4 regions of the Mycobacterium sp. IDUB_36 genome follow, and region 1 is predicted to be linked to each of the others. Evidence: riboswitches for the same ligand, from Rfam matches in the RefSeq annotation. Region 1 holds a riboswitch; each other region holds the start of a gene.

Evidence for each region. Region 1 has a riboswitch for cobalamin ahead of ACZYW1_RS21750 (VWA domain-containing protein). Riboswitches for the same ligand answer to the same signal wherever they lie in the genome.
Region 2: linked by a shared signal. The riboswitch ahead of ACZYW1_RS05610 (ABC transporter substrate-binding protein) and the one ahead of ACZYW1_RS21750 (VWA domain-containing protein) in region 1 are both predicted to bind cobalamin.
Region 3: linked by a shared signal. The riboswitch ahead of ACZYW1_RS05655 (PPE domain-containing protein) and the one ahead of ACZYW1_RS21750 (VWA domain-containing protein) in region 1 are both predicted to bind cobalamin.
Region 4: linked by a shared signal. The riboswitch ahead of metE (5-methyltetrahydropteroyltriglutamate--homocysteine S-methyltransferase) and the one ahead of ACZYW1_RS21750 (VWA domain-containing protein) in region 1 are both predicted to bind cobalamin.

The regions. Positions count from the first base shown of each region.
Region 1 covers NZ_JBVAXH010000002.1:730,256-738,083, forward strand. The annotation lists gene ACZYW1_RS21740 (cobyrinate a,c-diamide synthase) at 1-774, opposite strand, end outside; gene cobO (cob(I)yrinic acid a,c-diamide adenosyltransferase) at 768-1,382, opposite strand; gene ACZYW1_RS21750 (VWA domain-containing protein) at 1,382-3,364, opposite strand; cobalamin riboswitch at 3,374-3,543, opposite strand; gene cbiE (precorrin-6y C5,15-methyltransferase (decarboxylating) subunit CbiE) at 3,554-4,768, shown strand; gene cobM (precorrin-4 C(11)-methyltransferase) at 4,771-5,544, opposite strand; gene cobJ (precorrin-3B C(17)-methyltransferase) at 5,532-7,049, opposite strand; gene ACZYW1_RS21770 (precorrin-8X methylmutase) at 7,046-7,711, opposite strand; gene ACZYW1_RS21775 (nitrite reductase) at 7,708-7,828, opposite strand, start outside.
Region 2 covers NZ_JBVAXH010000001.1:1,138,370-1,146,197, forward strand. The annotation lists gene ACZYW1_RS05580 (LCP family protein) at 1-1,225, shown strand, start outside; gene ACZYW1_RS05585 (TIGR03089 family protein) at 1,390-2,067, shown strand; gene ACZYW1_RS05590 (DUF1490 family protein) at 2,189-2,473, shown strand; gene ctpC (manganese-exporting P-type ATPase CtpC) at 2,487-4,637, shown strand; gene ACZYW1_RS05600 (heavy metal-binding domain-containing protein) at 4,714-5,502, shown strand; gene ACZYW1_RS05605 (DUF5073 family protein) at 5,502-5,876, shown strand; cobalamin riboswitch at 5,896-6,067, shown strand; gene ACZYW1_RS05610 (ABC transporter substrate-binding protein) at 6,109-7,284, shown strand; gene ACZYW1_RS05615 (iron chelate uptake ABC transporter family permease subunit) at 7,290-7,828, shown strand, end outside.
Region 3 covers NZ_JBVAXH010000001.1:1,149,098-1,156,925, reverse strand. The annotation lists gene ACZYW1_RS05675 (5-(carboxyamino)imidazole ribonucleotide synthase) at 1-691, shown strand, start outside; gene purE (5-(carboxyamino)imidazole ribonucleotide mutase) at 684-1,199, shown strand; gene ACZYW1_RS05665 (acyl-CoA dehydrogenase) at 1,235-2,404, shown strand; gene ACZYW1_RS05660 (DUF2127 domain-containing protein) at 2,411-3,196, opposite strand; gene ACZYW1_RS05655 (PPE domain-containing protein) at 3,231-4,934, opposite strand; cobalamin riboswitch at 5,013-5,197, opposite strand; gene ACZYW1_RS05650 (hypothetical protein) at 5,266-5,664, shown strand; gene ACZYW1_RS05645 (N-acetyltransferase family protein) at 5,661-6,161, shown strand; gene ACZYW1_RS05640 (class I SAM-dependent methyltransferase) at 6,158-7,063, opposite strand; gene ACZYW1_RS05635 (DUF4177 domain-containing protein) at 7,195-7,482, shown strand; gene ACZYW1_RS05630 (cation efflux transmembrane domain-containing protein) at 7,665-7,828, shown strand, end outside.
Region 4 covers NZ_JBVAXH010000001.1:3,471,786-3,479,613, forward strand. The annotation lists gene ACZYW1_RS17285 (hypothetical protein) at 1-584, shown strand, start outside; gene metE (5-methyltetrahydropteroyltriglutamate--homocysteine S-methyltransferase) at 657-2,930, opposite strand; cobalamin riboswitch at 3,059-3,269, opposite strand; gene ACZYW1_RS17295 (SDR family oxidoreductase) at 3,348-4,010, opposite strand; gene ACZYW1_RS17300 (thiolase family protein) at 4,176-5,321, shown strand; gene ACZYW1_RS17305 (enoyl-CoA hydratase-related protein) at 5,318-6,112, shown strand; gene ACZYW1_RS17310 (isoprenylcysteine carboxyl methyltransferase family protein) at 6,143-6,643, opposite strand; gene ACZYW1_RS17315 (type III polyketide synthase) at 6,647-7,687, opposite strand.

The sequences.
Region 1 (7,828 bases):
GATCGCGACGACCGGCCGGGCTGCACTCGGCGCCTGCACTTCGTGCGCCGGATCCCACGCCGTGCCGGTCAACGCTTCGGCACGGCGGGCCAGTCGCAGGATCGCATCGATATCGACATGGGCCGCAACCACTTCCGCCATTCGCCTGACAGTGAGCTCGGATCCGGGGCGCTCGGCCGCGGGCACCAGGCCGAGGTGGCGCGACGGTGTCTCGATGCCCGCATCGCGTGGGATGACACCGAGCACCGGAATCCCGGTCGGCTGCAGGGCTTCGCGGACCTCGTCGGAGTGCCGAACGCTGCCCGCCTTGTTCAGGATCACTCCCCCGATCCGCACCGACGGATCGAAGGCCGCCAGCCCGGCAATGACGGCGGCGTGCGTTCGTGAGGCGTGCGAGATGTCGACCACCAGCACCACCGGTGTCGTCGTCAGCGCGGCGACGTGTGCGGTCGAGGCGTGCCCGCCGGTGCCCAACCGGCCGTCGAAAAGCCCCATCACGCCCTCGATCACCGCGACATCGGCCGAGCGGGCACCATGCAGCAGCAGCGGAACGATGCGGTGTTCGCCGACCAGAAACGGGTCCAGATTGCGGCCCGGCCGCCCGGTGGCCAGGGCGTGATAACCGGGGTCGATGAAGTCGGGACCGACCTTGTGACCGGAGACCGCCATCCTCTGCGCAGCGAGAGCGGCCATCAAACCGGTTGCCACGGTGGTCTTTCCGTGCCCCGATCCGGGCGCGGCGACGACGATGCGGGCAAGCTCGACGGCTACCACTCGATACCCCGCTGGCCCTTCTGACCGGCGTCCATCGGGTGCTTCACTTTGGTCATCTCGGTGACCAGGTCGGCGATGTCGGTCAGCCGCTGGTGTGCGGCGCGGCCGGTGATCACGACGTGTTGACGCCCGGGCCTCGTGGCGAGCGTGTCGACCACGTCGTCGATGTCAACCCAACCCCAGGTGATCGGGTAGGTGAACTCGTCGAGCACATACAGGTCGTGGGTCTCGGCGGCCAGGCGCCGTTTGATCTCGGCCCAGCCCTCCGCGGCCTCCTGCGCATGGTCGAGCTCGGTGCCCGCCTTGCGGCTCCACGACCAACCCGACCCCATCTTGTGCCATTCGACCGGCCCGCCCTCACCCGTTTCGGTGTGCAGCGCGCCCAACCGCTCGAGCACGGTCTGCTCACCGATGCGCCATTTGGCCGATTTGACGAACTGGAACACCCCGATGCGGAAGCCCTGGTTCCATCCGCGCAGCGCCAATCCGAAGGCGGCCGTAGACTTTCCCTTGCCTTCGCCGGTGTGCACCAGCAGCAGCGGCCGGTTGCGGCGCTGCCGGGTAGTCAGTTGGTCATTGGGCACGATCGAGACCTGGCCCTGCGGCATCAGGCCGCCCCGGGTGTGGTGGCGCCGCGGACGATGTCGGCCAGCGCCTGGGCGTTCACCTGAGCCAGCGGCACGTGCTCGGCATTGAGGTGCTCGGCGAGGGTGACTGCCAAACCCATTCGCATCCGGCCGCTTTCACAGTCGACGACGATGCTGTCGATGCCGTCGTGCAGCAGCACAGCCGCAGCCTGATGAGCCCGGGCAACGGGATCGGGGCCCGCGGTCGCCCTGCCGTCGGTCACGATGACGAGCAACGGCCGTCGACTCGGATCTCGCAACCGCTCACGCCGGACCACCTCGGCGGCCTTCATCAGCCCTTCCGCGAGCGGCGTCCGCCCGCCGGCCGGTAAGTCGTCCAGTCGCTTGGCCGCGATGTCGATCGATCCGGTTGGTGGCAGGGCGATCTCGGCCGCGCGGTCGCGGAAGGTGATGACCCCCACCCGGTCGCGGCGTCGGTAGGCGTCGAGCAGCAGCGACAGGATTGCGGTCTTGACCTGCTGCATGCGTTCGCGTGCCGCCATCGATCCCGAGGTGTCGACGACGAACACCACCAGGTTCGCTTCCCGTCCCTCGCGGACCGCCCGACGAAGATCGGTGGGCCGGAGCAGCAGGCGGCCGGTGCTGCGCCCGCGAGCGACCTGATGTGGCGCGGCGGCGCGGACGGTCTCGACGAGGTGGATGCCCGCATCCGACAGCGGGCTGGCCCCGGTCCGTCGGCCCGTCGTCGTCCGCGCGCGGCTGCGACGGCCGGCGTGCCCGTCTCCCACGCCGCGGACTGTGAAGAGTTTTGTCCGATAGGGCTCTCCGGCACCGACCGGCGGTGCGGATGCCGGATTCTGCTGTCCGCCGCCCGAATTGGGCGGTGCGGTGTCGGGAGCGTCCTGGCCACCGCCGGGGTCGTCGGGGTCGAGGTCAGGGTCGGGCTCGGGCGCCTGATCGGTTTCGGGCGGCAAGAGCTCGTCGAGTTGGTCGTCGTCGAGCCCGGGAGCGTCGAACGGGTTGCGCCGACGACGATGTGGCAGCGCGAGTTTGGCGGCCGCGCGCAGATCGTCGATGTTGGGATGGTCGCGGTCGTGCCACGCGGCGTGGGCCGCGGCGGTCCGGGCCATGACGATGTCGGCCCGCATTCCGTCGACACCGGCCGCGGCGCAGACTTCGGCGATTCTGAGCAGTGCGGCGTCGGTGAGCTGGATTCGACCCAGCAGCGACTGGGCGTGCTGGATCCGATTGACAAGCCGCTCTTCGGCGTTCGCGTACCTCGCGCGAAACGCCTCCGGGTCGGCGTCGAACTGCAGCCGCCGGCGCACCACCTCGGCCCGCTGCACCGGGTCTTTCGGCGCGGCGACCTCGACCGTGAGACCGAAGCGGTCGAGCAATTGCGGACGCAGTTCGCCCTCTTCGGGATTCATCGTCCCGACCAGGACGAACTTCGCGGCGTGGGTGACCGAGATGCCGTCGCGTTCCACGGTGACGGTGCCCATTGCGGCCGCGTCGAGCAGGAGATCGACCAGGTGGTCGTGCAGCAGATTGACTTCGTCGACGTAGAGGATTCCGCGGTGCGCCTTGGCCAGCAGCCCGGGTTCGAAATGCACCGCGCCGTCGCTCAGCGCCTGCTTGAGGTCGATCGATCCCGCGACGCGATCCTCGGTGGCACCGACCGGGAGTTCGACCAGTCGCACGGGTCGGGTTTCGACCAGCGCTCCGGGGCCGAAGGTCCCGTCCGGAGAGGCCGGGTCCGGGTCCGCCGGGTCGGTAGAAAATCGGTCGCCGGCGACCACGTCGATCGGCGGCAGCACCCGGGTGAGGGCGCGCACCAGCGTCGATTTCGCGGTGCCTTTTTCGCCGCGCACCAGCACGCCACCGATGCCCGGATCGATGACGCTGAGCACCAGCGCGAGTGCCATGTCGTCGAGCCCACCGGGCGCGTCGGGATCGCCACCGACCACGGCGGGGAACGGGTACAGCTGATCAGTTCTGGTCATGGTGAGGCTCCGCTCGTTTCATGCGAGGCCGGCAGTCGGACTGACCGCTCGTGCGCCCATGGACCGGGCGGCGCGACGGATCACCGTAGCGGGCCTGTGCCGGAATCTCACCGGCTTCCCTCGTTCCCCCACGAAACCATTACGCCTGTTCGCAGGGTGCCTCGCGGGCCTTACGCTAGCATCGCCGCCGTGCCGACCTCCGACCTGCGGGTAACTGTCATCGGCGTCGGCGCCGACGGTTGGGACGGGCTGTCGCCGCTCGCGCGGGCCACCATCGCGGCAGCGGAAATCGTGCTCGGTGGCCCGCGTCAGCTGGCGCTGCTGCCCGCCGTCGACGGCCGGGTCCATCAGCCCTGGCCGTCCCCGCTGAGCGCTGCGCTGCCAGACCTGTTGACGCAGTACGCGGGCCGCCGGGTGGTCGCGTTGGCCTCCGGCGACCCGATGCTGAGCGGAATCGGCACCACGCTCGTCGACATCCTGGGCACCGACCGGGTCACCGTCATCCCGCATCTGTCGTCGGTGACCATCGCCCGGGCCCGGCTCGGCTGGTCCGCCGAATCCACCGCGGTGGTCAGCGTCGTCGGCCGCGACGTCCACGCCGCCCTGCGGGAGCTCGCTCCCGGTCGCCGGGTCTTGGTGCTGTCCTCTGACGAGAAAACCCCGGCGGCTCTTGCCGATCTGCTCGCCGCGCGCGGGTACGGGGCGAGCCGCTTCGTCGTGCTGGGTGGCCTCGGCAGCGACCAGGAGACGATTCGGGAGTCGACGGCCGGAGAGTTCGACGGTCAGGCACCACGGCTGAATATCATTGCGTTGCAATTGAATGGTCCGCTGCTCGCCGGGTGGGCAAGCGGCCTGCCGGACGAATTGTTCGAACACGACGGCCAACTCACCAAGCGGGATCTGCGGGCTGCCGCGCTCGCCCGCCTGCTGCCGGCGCCCGGTCAGCTGCTCTGGGACGTCGGCGCCGGTGCCGGTTCGGTGGGCATCGAGTGGATGCGCGCACACCCGAGCTGCCGGGCCGTTGCCGTGGAGGCGGACTCCGTTCGCGCCGAACGGATCGGCCGCAATGCCCGCTCGCTGGGTGTACCCGCTCTGCAGGTGGTCCACGGGTCCGCCCCAGAGTCGTTGAGCGACTTGGCCGCTCCCGATGCGGTCTTCGTCGGCGGCGGCGCGAGCCGACCCGGGGTGTTGGCGCGCTGTCTGGACGCACTGTCGGCCGGCGGCCGGATCGTGGTGCACGGCGTGACGGTGGAGACCGAAGCCGTCCTGGCCGCCGCGTACTCCGAGCACGGCGGTGAGCTCACCCGAATCCACGTCGAGCACGCTGCGCCGGTCGGGTCGTTCACCGGCTTCGCGCCGGCCCGCGCGGTGACGCAGTGGGCGTTCACCAGGCCGGCCGGCTGAGGTCACCGAAAAGCCGATCGGTCGCGCTGCGGGTCGTAGAGGTGGCTCTCCCCCGCCCGCGGATCGGTGCGCTCGCCGAGTGCGTCACCCACCAGGATCACCGCTGCTTGGCGAAGATCCGCCGCCTCGACCTGCTCGGCGATGTCGGAGATCGTCCCGCGGAGAACGACCTCCTCCGGCTGCGACGCCCGGTAGACCACCACGACCGGGCAGTCCGGGCCGTGTGTCGGCCGCAGATCGTCCATCAATCCCCGGATCGAGGTGATGGCCAGATGCAGCACGAGAGTCGCACGGGTCGCGGCGAACGCGGCCAGCGACTCGGTCTCGGGCATCGCGGTGGAGCGCGCCTGGACGCGGGTCAACACAACGGATTGCGCGACGAGCGGGACGGTGAGTTCGCGACCGACCCGCGCCGCGGCCGCGGCGTAAGCCGGCACCCCCGGCGTGATGGCCCACGGCACGCCGGCCGCGTCGAGCCGCCGAGCCTGCTCCGACACGGCGCTGTACAGCGAAGGGTCACCCGACACCAGTCGCACGACTCGTCGGCCGGCGCCGTGCGCCTCGACCATCGCGGCGACGATCTCGTCCAGGTCCAGCTTCTGAGTGTCGATCAATTCAGCTGTCGTAGAACAGGTTTGCAGCACACCGGGATCCAGATAGCTGCCTGGATAGAGCACGGTGTCGGCCGCTGCCAGCAACCGGGTAGCCCGCACAGTCAGCAGGTCGGCGGCACCCGGTCCGGCGCCGACGAACTGGACGGCGGTCACCGCACCCACCGCGGCGTCCACACCCGGCCGGAGGCAGTGGTCCGAGTGCTCGATGCGCCCACCAGGACAAGGCTTTTCATGTCGATGGTGTCGGCGTCGAGGTCGCCGAGCGTGGTCACGGTCAACGATTCCCCGGTCCGGCCGACGTCACGACCGACCACGACGACCGTTTCGGGGCGACGGTGTTCGAGCAGAATGTCCCGGGCCAGCTTGATCTGGTCGGGGCGAGACCGCGAAGCCGGGTTGTAGATCGCCACTACCAGGTCGGCGTCGGCGACCGCGCGCAACCTCTTCTCGATCACCGGCCACGGCTTGAGCCGGTCCGACAGGCTCATCACCGCGAAGTCCGCGCCCAGCGGCGCTCCGGCCAGCGCGGCGACGGCGTTGACGGCCGACACCGCGGGCAGGACCCGGATGGGAACCTCGGCGAACCGCTCGTCGTCGGCTGCCTCGAACACGGCCGACGCCATGCCGAACACGCCTGCGTCGCCGCCGGAGACGACGGCAACGGACTCACCGCTCAGGGCCAGGTCGAGCGCGAAGCGGGCGCGGTCGACCTCGACGGTATTGCCGGATGCGTGCCGCTGCAGACCTTCTCGCTGCGGCACTCGCGCCACGTACGGCGCGTACCCGACGACGTGCCGCACATCGGACAGCGCCGTCGCCGCCTCGGGCGTCAGCCAGTCGTCCGGTCCGGGGCCGAGCCCGACCACCAGGAGTTCGGCGATACCTGCGGCACTGGAAACCGTTGCCGGACTGGGCTCTTCGGCCATCACACGGGATCGCGGCCCATTGATCGAATCACCGTTGACCACGATCAGCGACAGGTACGGCACACTCGATTCGTCGACCTCGGCCACCGGCATCCAACGCTGCTGAGGGTGACTGGCGCGCTCGACGTACATCGCGTGTTCAAGACGCCCGGCGGCGGCGAGCGCCCGGCGGACCGCCGGAAAGGTGCGGCCGAGTTTCATGATGATCGCGCCGTCGGTGTCGGCCAGGCGCCGGGCAAGCTCCGGCTCGGGCAGGGTCCCGGGCAGGACGGTCAGCACATCGGTCTGCCGGACCAGGGGCCAGGCGACCGCTGCCGTCGCCGCGGCGAAGGCCGGAATTCCCGGTATGACTTCGGTGGCAAAACGGGCGCTGAGCCGGTCGTGCATGTACATGAAGGAGCCGTAGAACAGCGGATCCCCTTCGGCGAGAAGGGCGACCGTGCGCCCGGCCTCCAGATGCGCGGCCAGCCGGGCCGCCGACTCCTCGTAGAACTCGGCCAGCGCTCCGGCGTACCCGCCGGGATGGTCGGTTGTTCCAGTGGTCAGCGGGTAGCGCAGTTCTTCTTCGATCGCATCCGTAGGAATGAGATCCGCGGCGATGGTCCGCGCGTAGGACTGTTTGTTGACGCCGGCGTGGTAGGCGATGACGTCGGATTCGCCGATGATTCGCGCCGCTTTGCGGGTGATCAGCTCGGGATCGCCTGGACCAAGTCCGATTCCGTAGAAGCGCGCCAACGTCATTCGGCCTCCGAGGCCAGCGCGTTGATGGCCGACGAGGTGATCGCCGAGCCGCCGCGCCGTCCGCGCACCGTCACGAACGGGATGTCGATGCCGTGGTCGCGTGACAATGCGGCAAGGGCCGACTTGGATTCCGCGGCCCCGATGAATCCGACCGGACAGCCCACGATGGCCGCAGGCCGAGGCCCACCGTCGATCAGCATCTCCAGCAGGTGGAACAGCGCGGTCGGTGCGTTGCCGATGGCGACGACCGCACCGGCCAGGAGGGGTTCCCACATCGACACGGCGGCGGCGGTACGGGTGGTGTTCCACTTCTTCGCCAGTTCCGGCACACCGGGCTCGTTCAAGAAGCAGTGCACCTCGTTGTGCGCGGGCAGCCGGCCGGCCGTGATGCCGGTCGCGACCATCCGTGCATCGCAGAGGATCGGGGCTCCCGTTTGCAGCGCGGAACGCGCGGCCGACACCAGTGACGGGTGAATCACCAAGTCGTCGACCAGGTTCGGCTGACCGGTGCCGTGGATCATTCGGACGGCGAGTTTCTCGGCGTCGGCTGGGACCCGGGACAGGTCGGCTTCGCGGCGGATGGTGGCGAACGAGTCCACGTAGATGGCGGGGCCGTCGGCGATGTAGTCGTAGCGCCGGGTCGGCTTGCGGCTCTGGGTCACCCAGTCACCTCGTGCGCGTTCGGGACGAGGATGCCGCGCCACGGCGTGACGATGACATCCGCGCTGTCCGTTGCCTGTTCGAGCAGTGACTGCACACTCTGGGGTGTGAGCGCACCG
Region 2 (7,828 bases), on a different contig from region 1:
CGCCGGCGACGAGGTGGCCAGCAACACCGACACGATCATCCTGATCCGCATCCCCGACAACGGGAAGTCCGCGACCGCGATCTCGATTCCGCGCGACACCTACGTCTCTGCACCCAGCCTGGGCAAGACCAAGATCAACGGTGTCTACGGCCAGACCAAAGAGGAGAAGCGGGTCAGCCTGGTCGAATCGGGCACCGCGCCGGACGAGGCCGAACGCCAGGGGACCGAGGCCGGCCGCGAAGCCCTGATCAAGACCGTCGCCGACCTGACCGGCGTCACCGTCGACCACTACGCCGAGATCGGGCTGCTCGGGTTCTCGCTGATCACCGACGCCCTGGGCGGGGTCAACGTCTGCCTCAAAGAGCCTGTCTTCGAACCGATGTCGGGCGCCGACTTCCCAGCGGGGCCGCAGAAGCTCAACGGCCCGCAAGCGCTGAGCTTCGTCCGCCAGCGTCACGAACTCCCCCGCGGTGACCTCGACCGGGTGGTGCGTCAGCAGGTGGTGATGTCGTCGCTGGCCCACAAGGTGATCTCCGGCAAGACGCTGTCCAGCCCGGCAACGATGAACCGGCTGCAGGCAGCCATTCAGCGCTCGGTGGTGCTCTCCTCCGGCTGGGACATCATGGATTTCGTCAACCAGTTGCAGAAGCTGGCCGCCGGCCGCATCGCGTTCGCCACCATCCCGGTGCTCGACGAATCCGGTTGGAGCGACGACGGGATGCACAGCGTGGTGCGCGTCGACCCGCATCAGGTGCAGAGCTGGGTCGGCGGGCTCCTGGAAGGTCAGGCCAAAGGCAAGACCGAACAACTCACCTACGCGCCGGACAAGACCAGCGCCACCGTCGTCAACGACACCGACGTCAACGGGCTGGCCGCATCGGTGTCACAAGTGTTGAGCTCCAAAGGGTTCGGCACCGGAAAAGTCGGCAACAACGACACCGCACACGTCAAGAGCAGCCAGGTGCAGGCCGCGACGCCCGATGACATGGGTGCTCAGGCGGTCGCCAAGGAACTCGGTGGGTTGCCCGTCGTCGCTAACACGACCGTGCCGCAAGGGTCGGTTCGGGTGGTGCTCAGCAGTGACTACACCGGACCGGGTTCGGGCCTCAGTGACGGTGGCCCCAAGCTGGCGGCGGCATCGCACCCGGACTCCGCGGGGTCCGACACTCCCCCGCCGTCGCCGATCCTGACCGCCGGCAGCGATCACCCGGAGTGCGTCAACTGATCTCGTGCCGCGACGATGCAGAGCGCGAAGCGCGATGAGGAGAAGCGGCACCGAACTGATCTCGTGCCGGCGACGATGCAGAGCGCGAAGCGCGATGAGGAGAAGCGGCACCGGACTGATGTACTGATGCGGTGACGACTCTGAGCGCCGCGATCCTGGATCCGATGCTGCGCGCCGACCCGGTCGGCCCGCGGATCACCTATTACGACGACGCCACCGGCGAGCGCATCGAGGTGTCCGCCGTGACGCTGGCCAACTGGGCGGCCAAGACCGGCAACCTGCTGCGCGACGAGTTGGGAGCCGGGCCGTCGAGTCGCGTCGCGGTGTTGCTTCCGGCCCACTGGCAGACGGCCGCGGTGCTGTTGGGGGCATGGTGGATCGGCGCCGAGGTGCTGCTCGGCCCGGTGACCGACGCCGATGTGGCGTTGTGCACGGTCGAACGACTCGACGAGGCCGACGACACCGGCGCCGGCGAAGTGGCGGTGCTGTCACTGGATGCGTTCGGCCGCCCGGCGCCCGACCTGCCGATCGGCGTCACCGACTACGCGACCGCGGTGCGGGTGCACGGCGATCAGATCATCGCCGAGCCGAACCCGGGTCCGGCATTCGACGGCAGATCGGTCGACCAGGTGCTGGAATCCTGCCACACGCAGTCGGCAGCAACGGGTTTGACGGCGGGCGACCGGGTGCTGTCGACGGCACCCTGGGAGACACCCGACGACGTGGTCCACAATCTGCTGACCGTGCTGGCGGTCGGTGGGTCGCTGGTGTACGTCGCCAACGCCGACCCGGCGACGCTGGCGCGCAAGACCGAGACCGAGAAGGTCACCCGCAACCTCTGACCAGGAGCACCCCGCAGGACAGAGACCAGCAGATCGCCGCGCCCCCGAAAGCATGTTGATATCGCTATATGTCGATGCTACGGTCGACGAAACGCATGACGCCGAGGGAGGACGTTCGACGATGGTGGTGCAAGGCCTGCTGGGCAAAGCAGCTGGGACAGTGGTGACCGGTGTCGTCGGCGTCGGTGCCTACGAACTGTTGCGCAAGGCGCTGAACAAGGCCCCATTGCACGAGGCCGCGGTGTCGGCGACCGAGTGGAGCCTGCGTGGCACCCGACGGGCCGAGGAAGCCGCCGAGTCCGCCCGACTGAAACTGGCCGACGTGGTCGCCGAGGCCCGCGACCGCATCGGCGAGGAGGCACAACCGCCGGCGATCGGCGACCCCGGTCACGATCACGAGCACTGAGCGCGTCGCGACCATGACGACCGATCTACAGGTCGTGTCCGACGCCGCGGGGCGCATGCGGGTCAAAGTGCCGTGGGTGCGCGCCAATTCGCGGCGCGCGGTCGCGGTCGAAGAGGCCGTCGACCGCCAGAACGGCGTCCGGGCGGTGCACGCCTATCCCTACACCGGCTCCGTCGTCGTCTGGTACTCGCCCAAGCGCTGTGACCGCGACGACGTGCTGGCGGCCATCGCCGAGGCCGAACACGTTGCTGCCGAACTCATTCCGGTCCGTACCCCGCGCTCCTCGGACATCCGCAACACCGAGGTCCTGCGGATGGTGATCGGCGGTGCCGCGCTCGCCCTGCTGGGCATCCGCCGCTACGGCTTCAACCGTCCCCCGCTGCTGGGTGCATCCGGCCAGCTGGTCGCGACCGGTGCCACGGTCTTCATGGGTTACCCGTTCCTGCGCGGCGCACTGCGCGCGCTACGGTCGGGACGCGCCGGCACCGATGCGTTGGTGACCGCCGCGACCGTCGCCAGCCTGGTGCTGCGCGAGAACGTCGTCGCCCTCACCGTGCTATGGCTGCTGAACATCGGTGAGTACCTCCAGGATCTGACCCTGCGCCGGACCAGGCGGGCCATCTCGGATCTGTTGCGGGGCACCGCGGATACCGCGTGGGTCCTGATCTCGGACGGCGAACAACAAGGGACCGAGGTCCAGGTGCCCGTCGACACCCTGCAGATCGGCGACGACGTCGTGGTCTACGACCATGTCGCCATCCCGGTCGACGGTGATGTGGTCGACGGCGAGGCCGTCGTCGACCAGTCCGCGATCACCGGCGAGACACTGCCGGTGAGCATCGTCGCCGGCTCGGCCGTGCACGCCGGATCGGTGGTGCTGCGCGGACGACTGGTCATCCGCGCCCGCGCGGTCGGCAACCAGACCACGATCGGGCGCATCATCTCCCGCGTCGAGGAGGCTCAGCACGACCGGGCGCCCATCCAGACCGTCGGCGAGAACTTCTCCCGCCGCTTCGTGCCGATCTCCTTCATCGTCTCCGCGGTCACCCTCGTCCTCACCGGCGATGTCCGGCGCGCCATGACCATGCTGCTGATCGCCTGCCCGTGCGCGGTCGGGCTGTCCACCCCAACGGCGATCAGCGCCGCGATCGGCAACGGCGCACGGCGCGGCATTCTGATCAAAGGCGGCTCGCACCTCGAGCAGGCCGGCCGGGTCGACGCGATCGTCTTCGACAAGACTGGGACGCTGACGGTGGGCCGCCCGGTCGTCACGAATATCATTGCCCTGCATGATGATTGGCAACCGGAGCAGGTGCTCGCGTATGCAGCCAGCTCCGAGTTGCACTCCCGGCACCCGCTGGCCGAGGCGGTGATCCGCTCCACCGAAGAGCGCCGCATCACGATCCCGCCGCACGAGGAGTGCGAGGTGCTGGTCGGCCTGGGCATGCGGACCTGGGCCGACGGCCGGACCCTGCTACTGGGCAGCCCGTCGCTGCTGCGGGCCGAGAACGTCGAGGTCTCCGAGGAGGCCTCCGACTGGGTGGACAAACTGCGCCGCCAGGCGGAGACCCCGCTGCTGCTCGCGGTCGACGAGACGCTGGTCGGGCTGATCAGCCTGCGCGACGAAGTCCGCACCGAAGCACCGGAGGTGCTCAACCAGTTGCGCACAAACGGAATTCGTCGCATCGTGATGCTCACCGGTGATCACCCCGACATCGCGACGGTGGTCGCGGCCGAACTCGGCATCGACGAGTGGCGCGCCGAGGTGATGCCCGAGGACAAGCTCGAAGTGGTGCGCCAACTGCAGGACGAGGGCTACATCGTCGGGATGGTCGGCGACGGCATCAACGACGCGCCGGCGCTGGCCGCGGCCAACATCGGCATCGCGATGGGCCTGGCCGGAACGGATGTCGCCGTCGAAACCGCGGACATCGCACTGGCCAACGACGATCTGCGACGCCTGCTCGACGTCGGTGACCTGGGCGCCCGTGCGGTCGAGGTGATCCGGCAGAACTACGGCATGTCGATCGCCGTCAACGCCGCCGGGCTGCTGATCGGCGCCGGCGGCGCTCTGTCACCGGTGCTCGCGGCGATCCTGCACAACGCGTCATCGGTGGCCGTCGTCGCGAACAGTTCACGGTTGATTCGGTACCGCTTGGACTGAACGCCGCTACGCCCGGCGTCGGCCTCGTACGATGTGCGCTACCGGCGAAAGGCTCGATCGGTGAAAGGACGTTCCCGTGTCATCGACCCCGCTCGACCCGGTTGCCAGCGAACGGCTCTCACACGCCGACAAGGTCTTCACCTCCGACCTGTCGGTCAATGAATTCGCCCTGCTGCACGGAGCCGGCTTCGAGCCACTCGATCTGGTGATGGGCGTCTCGGTGTACCACGTGGGCTACCAGTTCACCGGAATCCGGCAGCAGTCCGAGCTGCCGGTGCTCACCGAGGCGACGTACCGGGCCCGCTGGAATGCGATGGCCCGCATGCAGGCCGAGGCCGACGCGCTGGGCGCCGACGGCGTCGTCGGTGTGCGGCTGGAATGGCGCCAGCACGGTGCCGAGGCCGAGCACCTCGAGTTCATCGCGGTCGGTACCGCGGTGCGCTACACGGCCAAACCCGGGTCCTTCCGGCGCAGCAACGGCCAGGCCTTTTCCAGCCACCTGTCGGGCCAGGACCTGGCCACCCTGCTGCGATCGGGCTGGGCGCCGGTGGCATTCGTGATGGGCAACTGCGTGTTTCACATTGCCGCGCAAGGCTTTCTGCAGACGTTGCGCCAGATGGGCCGCAACATCGAGATGCCGCAGTGGACGCAAGGCAATTACGAGGCACGCGAGTTGGCCATGTCGCGCATGCAAGGCGAAGCCGAGCGCGATGGCGCGCGGGGAGTCGTCGGTGTGCACTTCAACATCCAGAACTACGCCTGGGGTTATCACACGGTGGAGTTCTACGCCGCCGGGACGGCGGTGCGTCGCATCGGCACGGGCGAAACGATCACGCCGCAGTTCGTGCTCGCCATGAACGACTGATGGCGGAATTCGACGCGCAACGCGTGAGCGCCACGGTGACCCGCGCGTTGACCGGCCCGGGCGGAATCGGGTTGATCATCGAGGTTTTCGCCGGATTGCCGGGCGTGACACACACCCCGGCCCGGCGCGGGATGTTCAAGTCGCAGCCGGCGCGGTTGCAGATCGGCGACTGGCGCTACGAGGTGACGCCGGACGGCCGCTTGCTGGCGGCCCACGTCGTGGGCGGCGTCGTGATCGGCGAAGAGGTGTTGCTCGCCGACGCGGTCGGCCCGCATCTGGCCCGTTCCCTCGGCCAACTGGCCGCCCGCCACGGCGCGACGGTCGTCCCCAACATCGACGCAGCGGTGGACGCCCTGAGCGCCGGGGCGGGTTGACCCCTCCGTCGACCCCCGCACGACATGCGATAATCCCCCGGTTGGGCGATGACGACAGAGGAAGCCGGTGCAAGTCCGGCGCGGTCCCGCCACTGTCATCGGGGAGCGACCCTCACCAGCCACGGCCACCCGGCCGGAAGGCGAGGCAAGCAGCGATCCGAGAGCCAGGAGACTCACGTCATCGCGTCCTGCGACCCGGGGCGGTCGACCCCGAGAGAGCTGGCGAGCGTCGATGTCACGCCGTTTCTGGGTGGCGCTCACGGTGAGCGCATGGCTGCCGGTTGCCGCCGCGGCCTGCGGCGCGAGCCCGCATACCAGCGCTCTCCCCCGCCGTGACTGCATCACCGACTATCGGCCCGGCGTCGACTATTTCCCGGACAAATCGACGGTCTTGGATGCCACCAACTTCAGCCTGGCCTACCACGACAGTTACCAGGTCCTGACCGTCAAGCAGTCCTACCCGCACGGCCACCCGGAGTCCTACGTGCTGGTGCGATGCGGCGCGCCCATCCCCGAATTGACCGGCGATCTGGTTGGGGCGCAACGGATTACCATACCGGTCGCCAGCATGTACTCGGCGTCGATCACCCAGTTGGGCATGCTCGGGGAGCTCGGCCGAACCGACGCGGTCACCGGTGTCGCCGCCACCGACGACGTCGTCAATCCCGAACTGCGGCAACGGATCAGCAGCGGGAAGACGGTCGGCTACGCACCCGGCACCCAGGTCGACACCGAGGGTGTCGTCGCCGCCCATCCCGACGTGCTGGTCAGCGGCGGACTCGAGGAGCCGAGCTACCCGAAACTGCGCGACGCCGGCATCAGCGTGCTCGCCGACGCCGAATGGCTGGAAGCGACGCCGCTGGGCCGGGCCGAGTGGATCAAGGTGCTCGCCGCGCTGACCGGGACCGAGAAGAAAGCCGGTCAGATCTATTCGCGGCTGCGTGACGACTACGCCGCGGTGGCCCGCAGATCGGCCGGCGCGCGACCCGTTGACGTGCTGTCCGGCGCCATGTACCAGGGTGTGTGGTCAATGCCGGCCGGCGGCGACTACGCCGGGCGCCTCATCGTCGATGCCGGCGGCAGCTATCCGTGGGCGGGTGACCCCGGCAGCGGGTCGCTGCAGCTGAATTTCGAGTCCGTCTACGCCAAGGCCGGGCAGGCATCGCTGTGGCTGGTCGCCGACGACTGGAAGACCACTGACGACGCGCTGGCCGCCGACTCCCGGTACGGCGAACTCGCCGCCGTCCGAAGCGGTCAGGTCTGGTCGGCGACCAAGGCGGGCAACGACTACTGGGAGCGCGGCCCGGCGCGGCCGGATCTTGTGCTCGCCGATCTGGTGGCGATCCTGCACCCGGACCTCGAGCCGCAGCACGAGTTCACCTTCTACCGAAAGTTGGCCCGCCCGTGACGGCCGTGACGGCGCCGATCTCGTTGCGGCTCAACCGAACCGCGGTGGTCCTGACGGGGCTGGTCGTCGCGGTGGCACTGCTGAGCGTGCTGGGTATCGCGCTGGGCCCGGTGCGGGTGCCGTTGCTCGACACCGCCCGCATCCTGGTGGGCGCCCCACCCTCGGACGCCCGGTGGCAGGTGATCGTGCACGGCATGCGATTGCCCCGCGTGCTCACCGCGATTGCCGCGGGTGCGGGCCTCGGCGTGGCCGGTCTGCAGATGCAGACGTTGTTCCGCAACACCCTTGCCGACCCCTACGTACTGGGCGTCAGTTCGGGCGCCGGCCTGGGCGTGGCGGTGGTGGTGATCGCCACCGGGTCCGGCTTCGCCGCGGGTCTGAGCGACGACCGGGTCGGCGTGACCGCTGCGGCCGCGGCGGGTGCCGCCGCCGTGCTCGCGATCGTCCTGACACTGGCGCACTGGGTGCGCTCGGCGGCGACCCTGCTGCTGATCGGGGTGATGGTGAGCGCCGCCACCACCGCCGTGGTCAGCGTGCTGCTGGT
Region 3 (7,828 bases), on a different contig from region 1:
TCAATATTTGGAATCCGGCGTACCGGTACTGGTCGAGGAGAAGGTCGCGATGCGTCGCGAGCTGTCGGCGTTGGTGGCGCGGTCGCCGTTCGGCCAGGGCGCGGCCTGGCCGGTGGTCGAGACGGTCCAGCGGGACGGCATCTGCGTGACGGTGATCGCGCCGGCCCCGGATCTGCCCGACGACGTCGGCGCCGCGGCGCAGCGCCTGGCTCTGGGCCTGGCGGCCGAACTCGGCGTCGTGGGTGTGCTGGCCGTCGAGCTGTTCGAGACCGTCGACGGCGAATTGCTGGTCAACGAGCTGGCCATGCGCCCGCACAACTCCGGGCACTGGACCATGGACGGCTCGCGTACCAGCCAGTTCGAGCAGCATCTGCGGGCGGTGCTCGACTACCCGCTCGGCGCCACCGACGCCATCGCCCCGCTGACCGTGATGGCCAACGTGCTCGGCGCCGCGCACACACCCGAGATGACGATCGACGAGCGGCTGCACCACCTGTTCGCCCGGATGCCCGACGCCCGGGTGCACCTCTACGGCAAAGACGAACGACCGGGCCGCAAAATCGGCCACATCAACCTGCTCGGCAACGACCCGGCCGAACTGCCGAATCTGCGTGAGCGTGCCGAGCGCGCGGCACACTGGTTGTCAGAAGCGGAGTGGACCGACGGATGGGATCCGCATTCAGATGAGTGAGTCTGTGCGCGTTGGCGTGATCATGGGCAGCGACAGCGACTGGTCGGTGATGTCCGACGCCGCCGACGCGCTGGCCGAGTTCGGCATCGCCCACGAGGTCGGGGTGTACTCGGCGCACCGCACCCCGCAGCGGATGCTGGACTACGCCCAGCAGGCCGCCGATCGCGGCATCGAGGTGATCATCGCCGGGGCTGGAGGCGCGGCCCATCTGCCTGGAATGGTGGCGGCGGCGACGCCGCTGCCGGTGATCGGCGTTCCGGTGCCGCTGGCCAAGCTGGACGGTTTGGACTCGCTGCTGTCGATCGTGCAGATGCCGGCCGGGGTGCCGGTGGCCACCGTGTCGATCGGCGGAGCCCGCAATGCCGGCCTGCTCGCGGTGCGCATCCTGGCCGCGGCCGAACCCGGCCTGCGCAGCCGGATCGTGGCTTTTCAGAAGGAGTTGGCGGAGTCGGTGCTGGCCAAGGATTCGGCTCTGCAGCAGCGTCAAGGTAAAGTTACCGACGAGTAGCACCCGCGGTCGGGACAGAAAAGAGGAGGCCGGAAATGGCTCAGTGGGCCGGAGATTCGTCGTTCGATCTGTTCCAGCTGCCGGACGAGCACAACGAGTTGCGGTCGGCGATTCGCGCGCTGGCGGAGAAGGAGATCGCCCCCTACGCCGCGGAGGTCGACGAGCAGTCACGCTTCCCCGACGAGGCGCTCAAGGCGCTCAACGCGTCGGGCTTCAACGCCGTCCACGTCCCCGAGGAATACGACGGTCAGGGTGCCGACTCGGTGGCCGCGTGCATCGTGATCGAGGAAGTGGCGCGGGTCGATGCGTCCGCGTCGCTCATCCCCGCGGTCAACAAGCTGGGCACCATGGGCCTGATCCTGCGCGGCTCCGACGAACTGAAGAAGCAGGTGCTGCCGACGCTGGCCAACGACGGGCTGATGGCCTCGTATGCGCTGAGTGAGCGCGAGGCCGGCAGCGACGCCGCGTCGATGAAGACCCGCGCCAAGGCCGACGGCGACGACTGGATCCTCAACGGCGCCAAGGCGTGGATCACCAACGGCGGCAAGTCATCCTGGTACACGGTGATGGCCGTGACCGATCCCGACAAGGGCGCCAACGGCATCTCGTCGTTCATCGTGCACATCGACGACGAAGGCTTCACCGTCGGCCCGAAGGAGAAGAAGCTCGGCATCAAGGGTTCGCCGACCACCGAGCTGTACTTCGAGAACTGTCGCATTCCCGGCGACCGGATGATCGGCGACCCGGGCACCGGCTTCAAGACCGCGCTGGCGACCCTGGACCACACCCGTCCGACCATCGGTGCGCAGGCGGTGGGTATCGCCCAGGGCGCGGTCGACGCCGCGATCGAATACACCAAGGAGCGCAAGCAATTCGGCAAGTCGGTCAGCGACTTCCAGGGTGTGCAGTTCATGCTCGCCGACATGGCGATGAAGGTCGAAGCCGCCAGGCTGATGGTCTACAGCGCGGCCGCCCGCGCCGAGCGCGGTGAGTCGAACCTGGGCTTCATCTCGGCGGCGTCGAAGTGCTTCGCCTCCGACGTGGCGATGGAAGTCACCACCGACGCCGTGCAGCTGTTCGGTGGCGCCGGCTACACCACCGACTTCCCGGTCGAGCGGTACATGCGCGACGCCAAGATCACCCAGATCTACGAGGGCACCAACCAGATTCAGCGGGTGGTGATGTCGCGCGCCCTGCTGCGCTGACGACGACTACGCCTGCGCCGGTGCGGCGGCGGCCGTCTGGCTCGCCGCCGCGCTCTCGACGCTGAGCAGGCTCTCCGCCTCGTGGTCTTCCCGGTAGGCCTTGCCGCCGCCGTTGAGGCCGAACAGCCGTTTGCTCCACAGCAGCCACACCACCGCGACGATGTTGACGACCAACGCGAAAGCCCGGAGCGCGGTGACCTTTTCGGTCACCTCGTAGATCTCCAGCGGCAGGAACACGCTTGTCGCGATCACCGCGAAGTACTCACCCCAGCGCTTCATCAGCCAGAGTCCGACTGCCTCGATGAGCTCGATCAGCGCGTAGCCGGCCAGACCGATCGCGATCCACTGCAGCGTCGACGACGACAGCGCGAAGGCATGGGAGATCTGGTGGACGAGTTTAGAATGCTCCGGGTCCCAGCCGATCTGATTGGCCAGCGGCTTCAGCAGCGGAATGTCTCTGTCCAAGGCCTGTTGCAATCGTTCGCGCGAGCCGCTGAATTTCAGCACCCCGGCCGCGACCAGAAGGAACATCAGGCCGCGAAAGGCCCGCTCGACCGCGAGTAGGCGCATCAAGGTGCGATCCCGCAGGAACCGGCCGCGCGGAATCTCCGGCGCGGTGTTCGCCGGACCATGATTGCGCGGCGGCCCGACGACGAACGTCTCGCAGCGCAGGCAGCGCCAGGCCTCCCCGGCGGGCGTCTGGACCGTCAGCCGCTCGCGGAGATTGGGTTCATCGGGAGCAAATGTCGCGTGTCCGCGCAGTCCGCACGAGCGCAGCGCAAAATCCACCATGAGGGCACGCTACAGCGACCGGCCGCGATCGGTCTCAGTCCAGGTCCGGGTTCCAGGTGCCCGGCAGCATCGGCATGGTCGAGTCGGCGCCGAACTGGTCGCGGGTCAACGTCGCCAGCCCGGCCGGTTCGGCGCCGTCCGCACGCGCCGCGCTGCCCGCGAAGCCGAGGCGACCGCCGTCGAGATCGGATGCCGTCACGTCCGGCTCCAAGTCCATGTATTCGTAGCCACGCCCGATCATGGTGGCCTGCGCGCGCCGTCGCCGCCGCACCGGCTGCTTGTCCTCGAGAGCGGCTGCGGCGGCCGGTATTTCGGCGCTGTCGACCGCCGTCTTGGTGGCGCGCTTGCTGGCGCCGCGGGCCTGCCGAGCGGCGAGGCCCAAATCGCCGACCATGTACATGTAGGCCGGCATCGTCACACCCGTTGGACCCGCGGGGGTGGGCGGCGGAGGAGGTGGCGCCGGCGCCGCGACCGGGGCGTGCGCCACCGTCACCGGGGCCGGGGCGGGGGCCATCGGCGCGGGCGCCGGCGGTGGGGGCGGGGTCGGAGCCAACGCGATCGCCGGGGTCAGCGCCGGCAGGGCTGTGGCGGGCGCCAGTCCGGCCAGGCCGGCCAGGCCCGCCAGACCTGCCGCGCCCAGCGGTGCCGCGGCCAACGGCAGCAGCGACGAGGTCGCCAGCGGCAACAGGCTGGGCAGCGCCAGGAGCAGCGGCTCCAGGATGTAGTGCAGCAGCTGGATGGTGTTGCCGATAGTGGACCCGACGATCTCCACCAGCGCCAGCGGCGCGACCAGGATCAGCGCCTGTGGGTTGACCGCGGCGGTGTAGACGATCGCCAGCAGGTCGTCGACGATGACCATGCCGGTGAAGGCGATGTAGGAGCCGGGGTCGAGCGGGACCGACAGCACGTAGGCGAGGCTGAACGGGTTGAGGTAGCTCAACGGGTTGCCGGTGAAGGCCAGCCACGACCCGGGCACGCCGATCGGCGGCAACCACGACGGGTCCAGACCCTGCAACCACGCTCCGATCGGATCGTTGACGCCGGTGTAGCCGATCTCGTTGAAGAAATCCAAAAGCTGCTGATAGAGCGGGAAGTCGCCGGTGTTCGGATAGGGCGGTTGCGGGAACAGGCCTTCCAGATATTGCTGCAGTTGGGTGAACCAGGCCGGCGGTGCCGTCGGATCGGTGGCATCGGCCGCCGCAGCCTTCATGATCGTCGGCGCCGGTTGGGCCGGCGGCGCGGCGGCGACGCTCGCTCCCGCGACGCCCTCGTAGGTGCCCATCACGGTGGCCGCTTGTACCCACATCCGCGCGTAGTCGGCCTCGGTCAGCGCGATCGGGATGGTGTTGATGCCAAAGAAATTGGTCGCCGACAACACCGCGTGGGTGGCGTGGTTGGCCGCCAGCTCACCCAGGGTAGGCATGGCGGCCAGTGCGGCGGTGTAGGCCGCTGCCGCAGTTTCCTGCTCGGCGGCCATCGCGGCGCTGTTCACGCTCTGTTGCAGCAGCCACTCCAGATACGGCGCGTGCGCGGCGGCGTAGCTCTCAGCGCTCGGGCCCTCCCAGCCGCCTTGCGCCGCGCTCAGCACCGCGGTCAATTCGTCGGCGGCCTCGGAGTATTCGGTGCTCAAGCCGGTCCACGCCGACGCAGACGCCAACAGGGAGCCCGGACCCGGGCCGCTACTCAGTAGCGTCGAATGCACTTCCGGGGGTGAGGCGATCCAGATCGGCGCGGTCACGGCCGGCCGTCGGAATCTGGAAACGACAACGCGCGCAGCGCCATGAGGGACTCTCGCTCCCGGGGTCGACCGCCCCGTGTTGCAGGACGCGATGACGTGAGTCTCCTGGCTCTCGGATCGCTGCTTGCCTCGCCTTCCGGCCGTGGCCGTGGCTGGTGAGGGTCGCTCCCCGATGACAGTGGCGGGACCGCGCCGGATTCACACCGGCTTCCTCTGTCGTCATCGCCTAACGGGGGAATTTTGCCACACCACGTCAAATGCCGCTTTCGAACCGTCGGCGCGTCATCCCTATCGGGTCCCGGGCGGCGAAGCCGAACTGTACGGTGACCGCATGACGGGCAACCCGCGCGAGGCCGTGCGCAATCAGCTCTTGCTGAATGCGCTCAGCGGTCCGGTCGATCTCAATGCGGTCGATTGGCTTGTCAAGCACCACCATTCGTCCGCCTCGCCGCACGAGGTGCAGGCCGAGACGCTGGACGCGATCAGCGAATGGGTGGGCGAGGGGCTGTTCCGGCTCGGCGAGCCCGCGGGCAAGGCGAGACGTTTTGCCGCCTGGCATCATTCGCTCGAACATTCACTGCACAAGATCTCGCACGCCTACATCAAGCGGTACGACGATCCCGAGAAGTGGATGTACTCGGTGTGGCTGGCCTTGACGGCGAAGGGCGAACTGCTGGCCCGCTCGATCGAAGACAAGGACATCGACGGGTACCGGTCGCCGGCGACGTGAACGCGCCCCGGATCCGGCTCGCGACCGCCGACGATCTGGTGCGCGTCCGCGAGATCGTCAACCACTACATCGAGCAGTCGGTGTTCAATTTCCGGACCGAGCCGCAGAGCCTCGACGAGGTGCGGGCGTCATGGGAGAAGCTGCACGGGCGGTTCCCGTGGCTGGTGGCCGGCATCGACGGCCGTGTCGTCGGGGCGGCCTACGCGGGACCGTGGAACGAACGCGCGGCCTATCAGTGGACCGCTGAGGTCACCGTCTACATCGAGGAGTCCGTGCATCGCCGCGGAGTCGGTGACGCGCTCTACACCGAGTTATTGGACCGACTGCGTATCAACGGGTTTCACAGCGCGGTCGCGGTGATCGCGTTGCCCAACGACCCGAGTGTGCGGTTGCACGAACGGCACGGGTTCGTGCGCGCCGGACACCTTCGCGAGGCGGGTTTCAAGCACGACGCCTGGCACGACGTCGGGTTCTGGCAGTGCGTCCTGGCTCGCTAGCCGGCGACGAGTTCTGCGGTGCAGTAATAGTTTTCGGTCTGACCGTCATTTCGTTCCGGCGCGGGCAGTCCGGCGTCGGCCAGTAGCCGGCTGGACCGGTGCCGGGTGGTCTGCCAGCCGCGTTCGTCCAGGTAGGGCGCCACGTCGCGGCGTTCACCGCTGTACCAGAGGTCGTCGAGGCGGGCGTCGAGGCCGTGTTGGTACCACTTCTCCGACGACGCGTGCATGACTTCCAGCGATTCCGGTGAACTCAGAAAGATCTCGACGACCAGCCGGCTGCCGGGCGCACTGAGCTCGGTGATGTTGTCCAGCAAGCGATCCTGGGCGTCGGGCGGCAGGAAAGCCAGCAGGCCCTCGGCGACCCACGCGGTGGGCAATTGGGCGTCGAAACCCGCGTGTGCCAGCGCCCCCGGCCAGTCGTCGCGCAGATCGATCGGCACTGCCCGCAGGTCGACGGTCGGCTGGGCCCCGGCCGCAGCCAGCGTCGCGGTCTTGAAATCCGTCACCTGCTGCTGATCGATCTCGAACACCACCGTCTGCGCGGGCCAGGACAACCGGTAGCCCCGCGCGTCGAGGCCGGAAGCCAGGATCACGACCTGGCGGATGCCCGACGTCGTCGCGTCGGTGATGAATTGGTCGATCAACCGGGTGCGCACCGCCAGCAGGTCGGTCATCGGCTGCATGCCCCACGGGTGGCCCGCGATATCGACCTCGTCGCCACTGATCTCACCGTTCGCCCAGCGGGTGAAGAAGTCGACTCCGACCGCGCGAACCAGCGGCTCGGCAAACGGATCGTCGATCAGCCCGTCCCGGGTGGCTCTGCCCCGGCCCGCGGCGACCATGGTGGCGGTGGCTCCCACACTCGTTGCCAGATCCCAGGTGTCGTTCTCGGTACGCGCCATGTGAGCCAGGGTAGCCATCCGATGCTGGGAGTTACCTTGCGGCGGGAGGCCGCAATTCGGCGACATTCCTTAACGCAGCGGCCAGTTGCCATTCACTTTTCTGGGATCGCGGCCGCATAAGGTACCGCCTTATGAGCGCACCTTCACCCGTGCCCCCGACAGGCTTGTCCGCCGGCAACTGGTCTCCACCGCGCTGGGAGACCACGTTCATCAGCGTGACGAACGCGACCCTGCAGGTCGTCATCGACGAGGCCGACCGCGCTCTCAACGCCCACGGGGCCGAAGGCTGGGAAGTGGTGAACTCCTCGGTGCAGCGGGTCCAGGTTTCGCACCACTTCGCGGGCTACGACAAGGGCGGCGAGTTCTACTTCGAGTGGAGCATCGTCTGCACCCTGAAGCGTCCCTTGGCGCCTTCTTGACGGCCGGACTGGTTCGCCCCCGGCGCGCATTGACCTAACATCGCTGGGTGACCGAATCCCGTTCGACGAGCGATCAGGCCGGCCTCGTCGTCGACGCCTGCTGCGCCGAGACCGGGCACGGACACGGACACGCGCACGAACGCGACGCCCAGTGGCAGCGCGGCGCGCAGTGGGCGTACCGGCTGGCCTGGGTCAGCATGGTCGCGATGCTCACCGAAGGCGTGGTCGGGCTGTGGCAGGGCCTGTCGGTCGGCTCGATCGCGCTGACCGGTTGGGCGCTGGGCAGTCTGCCCGAAGCGCTGGCCAGCGCGATGGTGGCGTGGCGATTTTCCGGGTCGCGGACGGC
Region 4 (7,828 bases), on a different contig from region 1:
TGCCCGGGCAGTTCCAGGATCTGATCACCGGGATCGATGCCGGCGACATCAGCGCGTCCGTCAACAACTTCACCGAGGGCCTGCTGATCGACCTGCTTCCCGGCGCCGGATCGCTGGTGAACATCTCTGAGATTCCGGGCGAGATCGCGCAGAATCTGGCCAACGTGTTGACCAATGACCTGTCGAACGTCGTCCTGACGGGGTTGCTGTCCCCGACGGCGGCGCTACTGGGCACCACACAGGCTTTCGCCGACAGTGCGCAATCGATCGTCGACGCCTTCGACGCCGGACAGACCGACGCGGCCTTCACCGACCTGCTGAACATTCCGGCGGTACTCACCGGCGCCTTCCTCAATGGCTACGACGCCACTGACACGTTGGGCATTTCCTACGCCGGCATCCTCTCGACGCTCGAAACCGGCATCAGCCCAGGCCTTCTCGACGAACTCCTGGTCCAGCTGCCGCAGGAGATCGCCCAGACGCTGGCCGGCGACGGGACGCCAGCCACGCTGGCGGCCGACTGGAGCGCGCTGCTGGCCGAATTCGGGCCCAACCTGGCGGCCGACGCCCTGTCAGGCCTGTAGCCGACGAAGGCCGGGCGTGACGACGCACCTCACGCCCGGCCTTCGTTACCAGGTTCTCTCGACTACCCGCCGTCAGGCGTTGGCGCGGACCTTCTTGGTCGCCTCGACCAGGTTGGCCAACGACGCGTTCACCTCCTCGGAATTGCGGGTCTTGAGGCCGCAGTCCGGGTTGACCCAAAGCCGCTCAGCCGGAATCGCTTTCAGCGCTTCGTGCAGCGACTTGGTGATCTCGTCGGTGCTCGGCACCCGCGGCGAGTGGATGTCGTAGACACCCGGTCCGACGCTGTTGGAGAAGCCGATCGAGTTCAGGTCGTCGAGCACCTCCATGTGCGAGCGTGCCGCCTCGATCGAGGTGACGTCGGCGTCCAGGTCGGCGATCGCGCCGATCACCTCACCGAACTCCGAATAGCACAGGTGCGTGTGGATCTGGGTGGAGTCCTCCACCCCCGATGTCGCCAGCCGGAACGCGCCGACGGCCCACTCCAGGTAGGCCGGCTTGTCGGAGTTGCGCAGCGGCAACAACTCTCGCAGCGCCGGTTCGTCGACCTGGATCACCGCGATGCCGGCAGTCTGCAGATCCACCGTCTCGTCGCGGATGGCCAGCGCCACCTGGTCGGCGGTGTCGGCCAGCGGTTGGTCGTCGCGGACGAACGACCAGGCCAGGATCGTCACTGGACCGGTGAGCATGCCCTTCACCGGCTTGTCGGTCAGCGACTGGGCGTACTTGGCCCACTCCACCGTCATCGGCTGCTGGCGGGTGACATCGCCGTAGAGGATCGGCGGGCGCACGCACCGGCTTCCGTAGGACTGCACCCAGCCGAGTCGGGTGGCGAAGAAGCCGTCCAGTTGTTCGGCGAAGTACTGCACCATGTCGTTGCGCTCCGGTTCGCCGTGTACCAGCACGTCCAGGCCGAGCGACTCCTGCAGCTTGATCACGTCGGCGATCTCGGACTGCATCCGGCGGGTGTACTCCGACTCGTCGATCTCGCCGGCGACCAGTGCGGCACGGGCCTTGCGGATCTCTACGGTCTGCGGGAAGGACCCGATCGTCGTCGTCGGCAACGCCGGCAGGTGCAGCCGCTCGGTCTGTGCCTCGCGGCGCTCAGCAGCCGGGCCGCGTTCCGTGCCACCGGTTTTCGCGATCGACTCGAGGCGCTCGCGCACCTTGCTGTTGTTCAGCCGCGGGTCCTTCTCACGTGACGCGACCGCGGCATTCGACTCGGCGACTTCGTCGGCCACCGCGTCGCGGCCGTCCTTGAGCGCCTTCGCCAACGTGGCGACCTCGTGCACCTTCTCCGCGCCGAACGCCAGCCAGCTGCGCAGCGCGTCGTCCAGATCGGTCTCGGGCTCCAGCGAGTAGGGCACGTGCAACGTCGAGCACGATGTCGAAACAGCAAGCGAGCCAACCGAACCCAGTAAGCTCGCCAGGGTGCCCAGCGCCGCCTGCAGGTCGGTCCGCCAGATGTTGCGGCCGTCGACGATGCCGGCCACCAGCGTCTTGTCGCCCAACTGAGGCACCGAGGCCAACGCGGTGTCGGCGCCGTAGACCAGGTCGACACCGATCGCCTCGACAGGTGTGCGGGCCAGGGCGGCCAATGTGTCGCCGGGGTTGCCGAAGTAGGTCGCGACGTGGATAGCCGGCCGGTTGTCCAACGCCCCCAGCGTGGAGTACGCGCGCTCGGCGAGCGTGGCGGCATCGGGGGAGATGTCGGTCACCAGTGCGGGCTCGTCGAGTTGTACCCACTGCACATCCTGGTCGGCAAGCTGTCCGAGCAGGTCCTCGTAGAGCGGAACCAACTCGTCGAGCCGCTCGATCGGGGCGCCCGCACGGTCGACGGCCTTGCTCAGCAACAGGAAGGTGATCGGGCCGATGATGACCGGACGGGCCGGAATGCCTTGTTCGCGAGCCTCTTTGAGCTCGCTCAGGACCTTCTCCGGGTGCAGCGAGAACTCGGTGTTGGGACCGATCTCCGGGACGATGTAGTGGTAGTTGGTGTCGAACCACTTGGTCATCTCCAGCGGTGCGATATCCCCGGTGCCACGAGCCGCTGCGAAGTAGCGATCCAATTCGTCGGAGACGCCCTCTACGCGCGGCGGCAGGGCGCCCAGCAGCACGGCGGTGTCGAGCATCTGGTCGTAGTAGGAGAACGTGTTGACCGGCACCGAGTCGAGTCCGGCGTCGACCAGCTGCGACCAGGTGTCGCGGCGGATGGTGGCGGCGACCTGTTCGAGCTCCGATCGGCTGGTGTTGCCTTTCCAGTAGCTTTCGGTGGCGCGCTTGAGTTCTCGCTTCGGCCCGATGCGCGGCGAGCCGGTCACGGTGGCGGTGAAGGGTGTTGCGGTCACGGTTGTCGTCCTTCAAATTGACGGGGTGGTCACCGCCAACGGACGCACAACCGGTCCGGCGCAGTGCACAGCACTGCAACCATTACGGCCAGACGCCCATTCCACGAGGCGGTGAGCCGCCAGGCGCGGCGCGCCCGGCACAGTCGGCAGGTCTTCGGACTCACAGGCATGCACCGGCTGGTGCTCCTACTGGCCGTCGCTTCCCGGTTTGGTGACCAGTGCTATTGACGACGTTCGTTCCTGCATACCGCTGCGGGACAGTCCCGGACTCGCACCGGGTTCCCTCTTACGAAGCACATCTAACATGCCTCGCTCGGTGCCGCACCCGTCACAAAAAACGATGGGACCGGCAGACCGACTGCGAGGTGAAGATTACCTGATCGACGGTGCCGGGCCGGTGTGCTCGACGTCCCGCCCTCAGTGATCGCCGCTGCCGCCCAGCGCTTCGGCGATGGGTAGGTCGCCGTTGTTGAAGTCGATGGTGCGGCGGATCGTCGACGGATCGGCCAACGCTGCGGCCGCCACCGAAGCGACGTCCTCCCGGGAGACCTCTGCCTTGTCGGCCGCTCCCGCGCCCACCGCGATCCGTCCGGTCCCGGGGTCCGACGTCAGGCGGCCCGGGCCCAGCACGGTCCAATCCAGTTCGCCGGCACGCAGATGGGCGTCCGCGGCCGCCTTCGCCTCGGCGTACGCGAAGAACGAGTCGTCCTCCGCGACACCGTGATCGGGCCCGGCGCCGAAGTAGGACACCATCACGAACCGCCGCACGCCGGCCTGGGCGGCGGCATCGGTCACCCTGATCGCGGCGTCGCGGTCGACGGCGTAGGTGCGGGCCGGGTCGCCGCCACCGGCGCCGGCGGAGAACACCACCGCGTCCTGACCTTTCACCACGTCTGCGAGGGCATCGGTGTCCAAGTGCTCGATATCCGCGACGACCGGGTGGGCACCGGCGGCGGTGATGTCGTCGGCGTGATCGGAATTACGGATGGTCGACGTCACCTCGTCTCCGCGGTCGGTGAGGATGCGGGCCAGATGCAGGGCGACCTTGCCGTGGCCGCCGACGATGAGGATGCGGGACATGTCTTCCAAAGTACGGAGTCCGACGCTACTTACCAGTAAGGGACCCCGGCGACGACCCAACTAAGCGGTTGGTCAACAATCGATCCAAGTCCGCGCGACGACGATGCAGGCCGCAGGTCTGAGGAGGAGTCGGGCAAATGAGCCGGAGTGTCAAAGGAGATAGCCATGGCTGAAGCCGTCATCGTCGAGGCAGTTCGTTCACCAGTCGGCAAGCGGAACGGCGGCCTGTCCGGCGTCCACGCCGCCGACCTGTCCGCACAGGTTCTCAACGGCCTGGTGCAGAAGGCCGGCATCGATCCCGGCCTGGTCGACGACGTGATCTGGGGCTGCGTCATGCAGGCCGGTGAGCAGGCGATGGACATCGGCCGTACTGCGCTGTTGGCCGCGGGGTGGCCGGAGACCGTGCCCGGCGTGACCGTGGACCGGCAGTGTGGCTCCAGCCAGCAGTCGATCCACTTCGCCGCGGCCGGCGTGATCGCCGGACACTACGACGTCGTCGTCGCCGGTGGTGTCGAGTCGATGTCGCGCACCCCGATGGGCGCCTCACTCGCCAACGGCGGCAACCCGTTCTCGCCGGGCTTCAAGGCCCGCTACGACCGGACCCCCAACCAGGGCATCGGCGCCGAGATGATCGCCGAGCAGTGGGGCTTCGATCGGACCACGGTCGACCAGTTCTCGCTGGGGTCGCACGAAAAGGCGGCTGCGGCACAGGATTCCGGTGCGTTCGACGACCAGATCGTCGGGATCAAAGACCAGGACGGTAACGCCGTACTCAAGGACGAGGGCATCCGTCGCGGCACCCCGATCGAGAAGATGGCTCAGCTGAAGCCGGCCTTCAAGGAAGACGGCGTGATCCACGCCGGTAACTCCAGCCAGATCTCCGACGGTTCGGCGGCGCTGCTTATCATGACGGCGGAGAGGGCAAAAGACCTGGGGCTCAACCCGATTGCCAAGGTGCACACCGCCGTGTTGGCCGGTGCCGACCCGGTGATCATGCTGACCGCGCCGATCCCGGCCACCCAGAAGGCACTCAAGCGGTCCGGTCTGTCGCTCGACGACATCGGCGTGTTCGAGGTCAACGAGGCCTTCGCGCCGGTGCCGCTGGCCTGGCTGAAGGACATCGGTGCCGACGAGAAGAAGCTCAACCCCAACGGCGGCGCGATCGCGCTGGGCCACCCGCTCGGCGGATCCGGCGCCCGGATCATGACCACCATGCTTTACCACATGCGGGACAAGGGAATTCGCTACGGGCTGCAGACCATGTGTGAGGGTGGCGGTCAGGCCAACGCCACCATCGTGGAGCTGCTGTGACCGACACCGCCGCAGTGCTCACCGAGCGCCGCGACGATGTCCTCGTCATCACCATCAACCGGCCGGAGGCGCGTAACTGCGTCAACGGTGCCGTCAGCATCGGCGTCGGTGACGCGCTCGAGCAGGCGCAGCACGACCCCGAGATCCGTGCGGTGGTGATCACCGGGGCAGGTGACAAATCCTTCTGTGCCGGAGCGGATCTCAAGGCCATCTCGCGCCGCGAGAACCTGTATCACCCCGACCACGGTGAATGGGGTTTCGCCGGTTACGTCCACCACTTCATCGACAAGCCGACGATCGCCGCGGTCAACGGCACAGCGCTGGGCGGCGGCACCGAGCTGGCCCTGGCCAGTGATCTGGTGGTGGCCGAAGAGCGTGCGCAGTTCGGGTTGCCGGAAGTCAAGGTGGGCCTGCTCGCCGGCGCGGGTGGCGTGTTCCGCATCGCCCAGCAGCTGCCCCGCAAGGTCGGCATGCAGATGCTGCTGACCGGCGAGCCGATCGGCGCCCGTGAGGCCGCCGACTGGGGGTTGATCAACGAGGTCGTTCCAGATGGCACGGTGCTGGAAGCCGCACTGGCGCTTGCCAAGCGGATCACCGTCAACGCGCCGCTGTCCGTGCAGGCCAGCAAGCGGATCGCCTGCGGTGCCGATGACGACGGTGTCATTCCGGACGAAGAGCCGAGCTGGGCGCGCACCACCCGTGAATTCGGAACGCTGTTGCGCACCGAGGATGCCAAGGAAGGACCGTTGGCCTTCGCCGAGAAGCGGCCGCCGGTCTGGAAGGCGCGCTGAAAGCCCGGCGCGCCTTACCGCCGGGGTGACTCACGCGTAGCCCAGTGCCGCGTTCTCCACCCGGATCCGCACGGTCAGCAGCAGCGCGTTGGCCACCGTGAAACAGATCGCGGTCAGCCACGCCGTGTGAATCAGCGGCAGCGCGAAACCCTCGACCACCACCGCGACGTAGTTCGGGTGGTGCAACCAGCGGTAGGGCCCACCCTGCACCAGCGGCGCCTCGGGCAACACGATCACCAGCGTGTTCCACCGGTGCCCCAACGTCACGATGCACCACCAGCGCAACACCTGGGTCATCACGGACAAGGCCAGCATCGGCCAGCCCAGCCACGGCAGGAACGGCCGGTGCAGCGCCCAGACCTCGGCGATGCAACCGAGCAACAGCGCGGTGTGAATGGTGACCATCACCGGGTAGTGGTTGCGCCCGAACTCCTTGCCGCCGTGAGCGAAAGCCCACCGGGCGTTGCGCTTCGAGACGACGAGCTCGGCCACCCGCTCGACGGCGACGGCCAGGATCAGCAGGTAGTACATCGTCTACCAGCCGAGCAGCACGAGTTCTGAGCAGAACGCCGGACCCATCGCGATCATCAGGCCGAACGATCCCGGCGGCGGCGGTTCGGCCATGTTCCGGCACAGCACGTCGAGCACCGACACCGACGACAGATTCGCGTTCTCACGCAACGAGTTTCGAGTGTGATCCATCGCCGTGGCCGGAAGATCCAGGGTGTTCTCGATCGCCTCGATGACTTTCGGACCACCGGGATGGCACACCCAGGTCGAGATGTCTTCGGGTGTCAGACCGTGATCGCCGAGGAAGTGGCGTACATCGTCACCGATGTATTTTTCGGCGACGGTCGCGACCTCGGTGGACAGCTTGATCTTGAAGCCATTACTGCCGATGTCCCAACCCATGACGTCTTCGGTGTCGGGATAGATGCGACTGCGGGTGGCCAGCACCCGGGGCCCGGCGGGTGTGCGGGCGGATCCCTTGGCGACGACAGCTGCCGCGCCGTCGCCAAAAAGGCTGGCGGCCACCAGATTCGCGACCGACAGATCGTCGCGCTGCAGCGTGAGCGAGCACAGCTCCACAGCCAGCAGCACCGAGACCTGGTCCGGGAAAGCCAGGAGATAGTCGTGCATGCGGGCCACGCCCGCGGCGCCGGCCACACAACCCAGGCCGAACAGCGGCACCCGTTTCACGTCGGGCCGCAGCCCGAGCCGCGTTGCCAGCCGGGCCTCCAGGGTGGGCACCGCCAACCCGGTCACCGTGGTCGAGAAGACGACGTCGACCTCGGACGGCTGGACGCCCGCCGCGTCCAGCGCCGCCCGGATTGCGCGCTCGCCCAACGTCAGCGCCACCTCGATGAAGATGTTGTTGGCTTCGGTGAAGCCGCCGAGTCTTCCGTAATCGGCCAGCGGCAGCGCGATCCGGCGTTGCTGCACACCTGCGCTCACACCGAAGCGATCGAATTCTCTACCGCCGAACCCGGTCAGACCGGAGATCGCTTCAGCTTGGCTGACTTGATGTGGTGGAAACTCGACGGCTACTGCTGCGACGGAGGGAGTCGATGACATGATGGCTTTCACCCCTTGCGATTCGGGCGAAACTGGTTGCGTTCGCTCACGTTAAACGTCACGGTCGGACAGCTCAATTGGTTCAGCCCGATCCACCGGATCCCGCCGTCGGATCGGACCGGTGGATCCGTGTCGAACCGG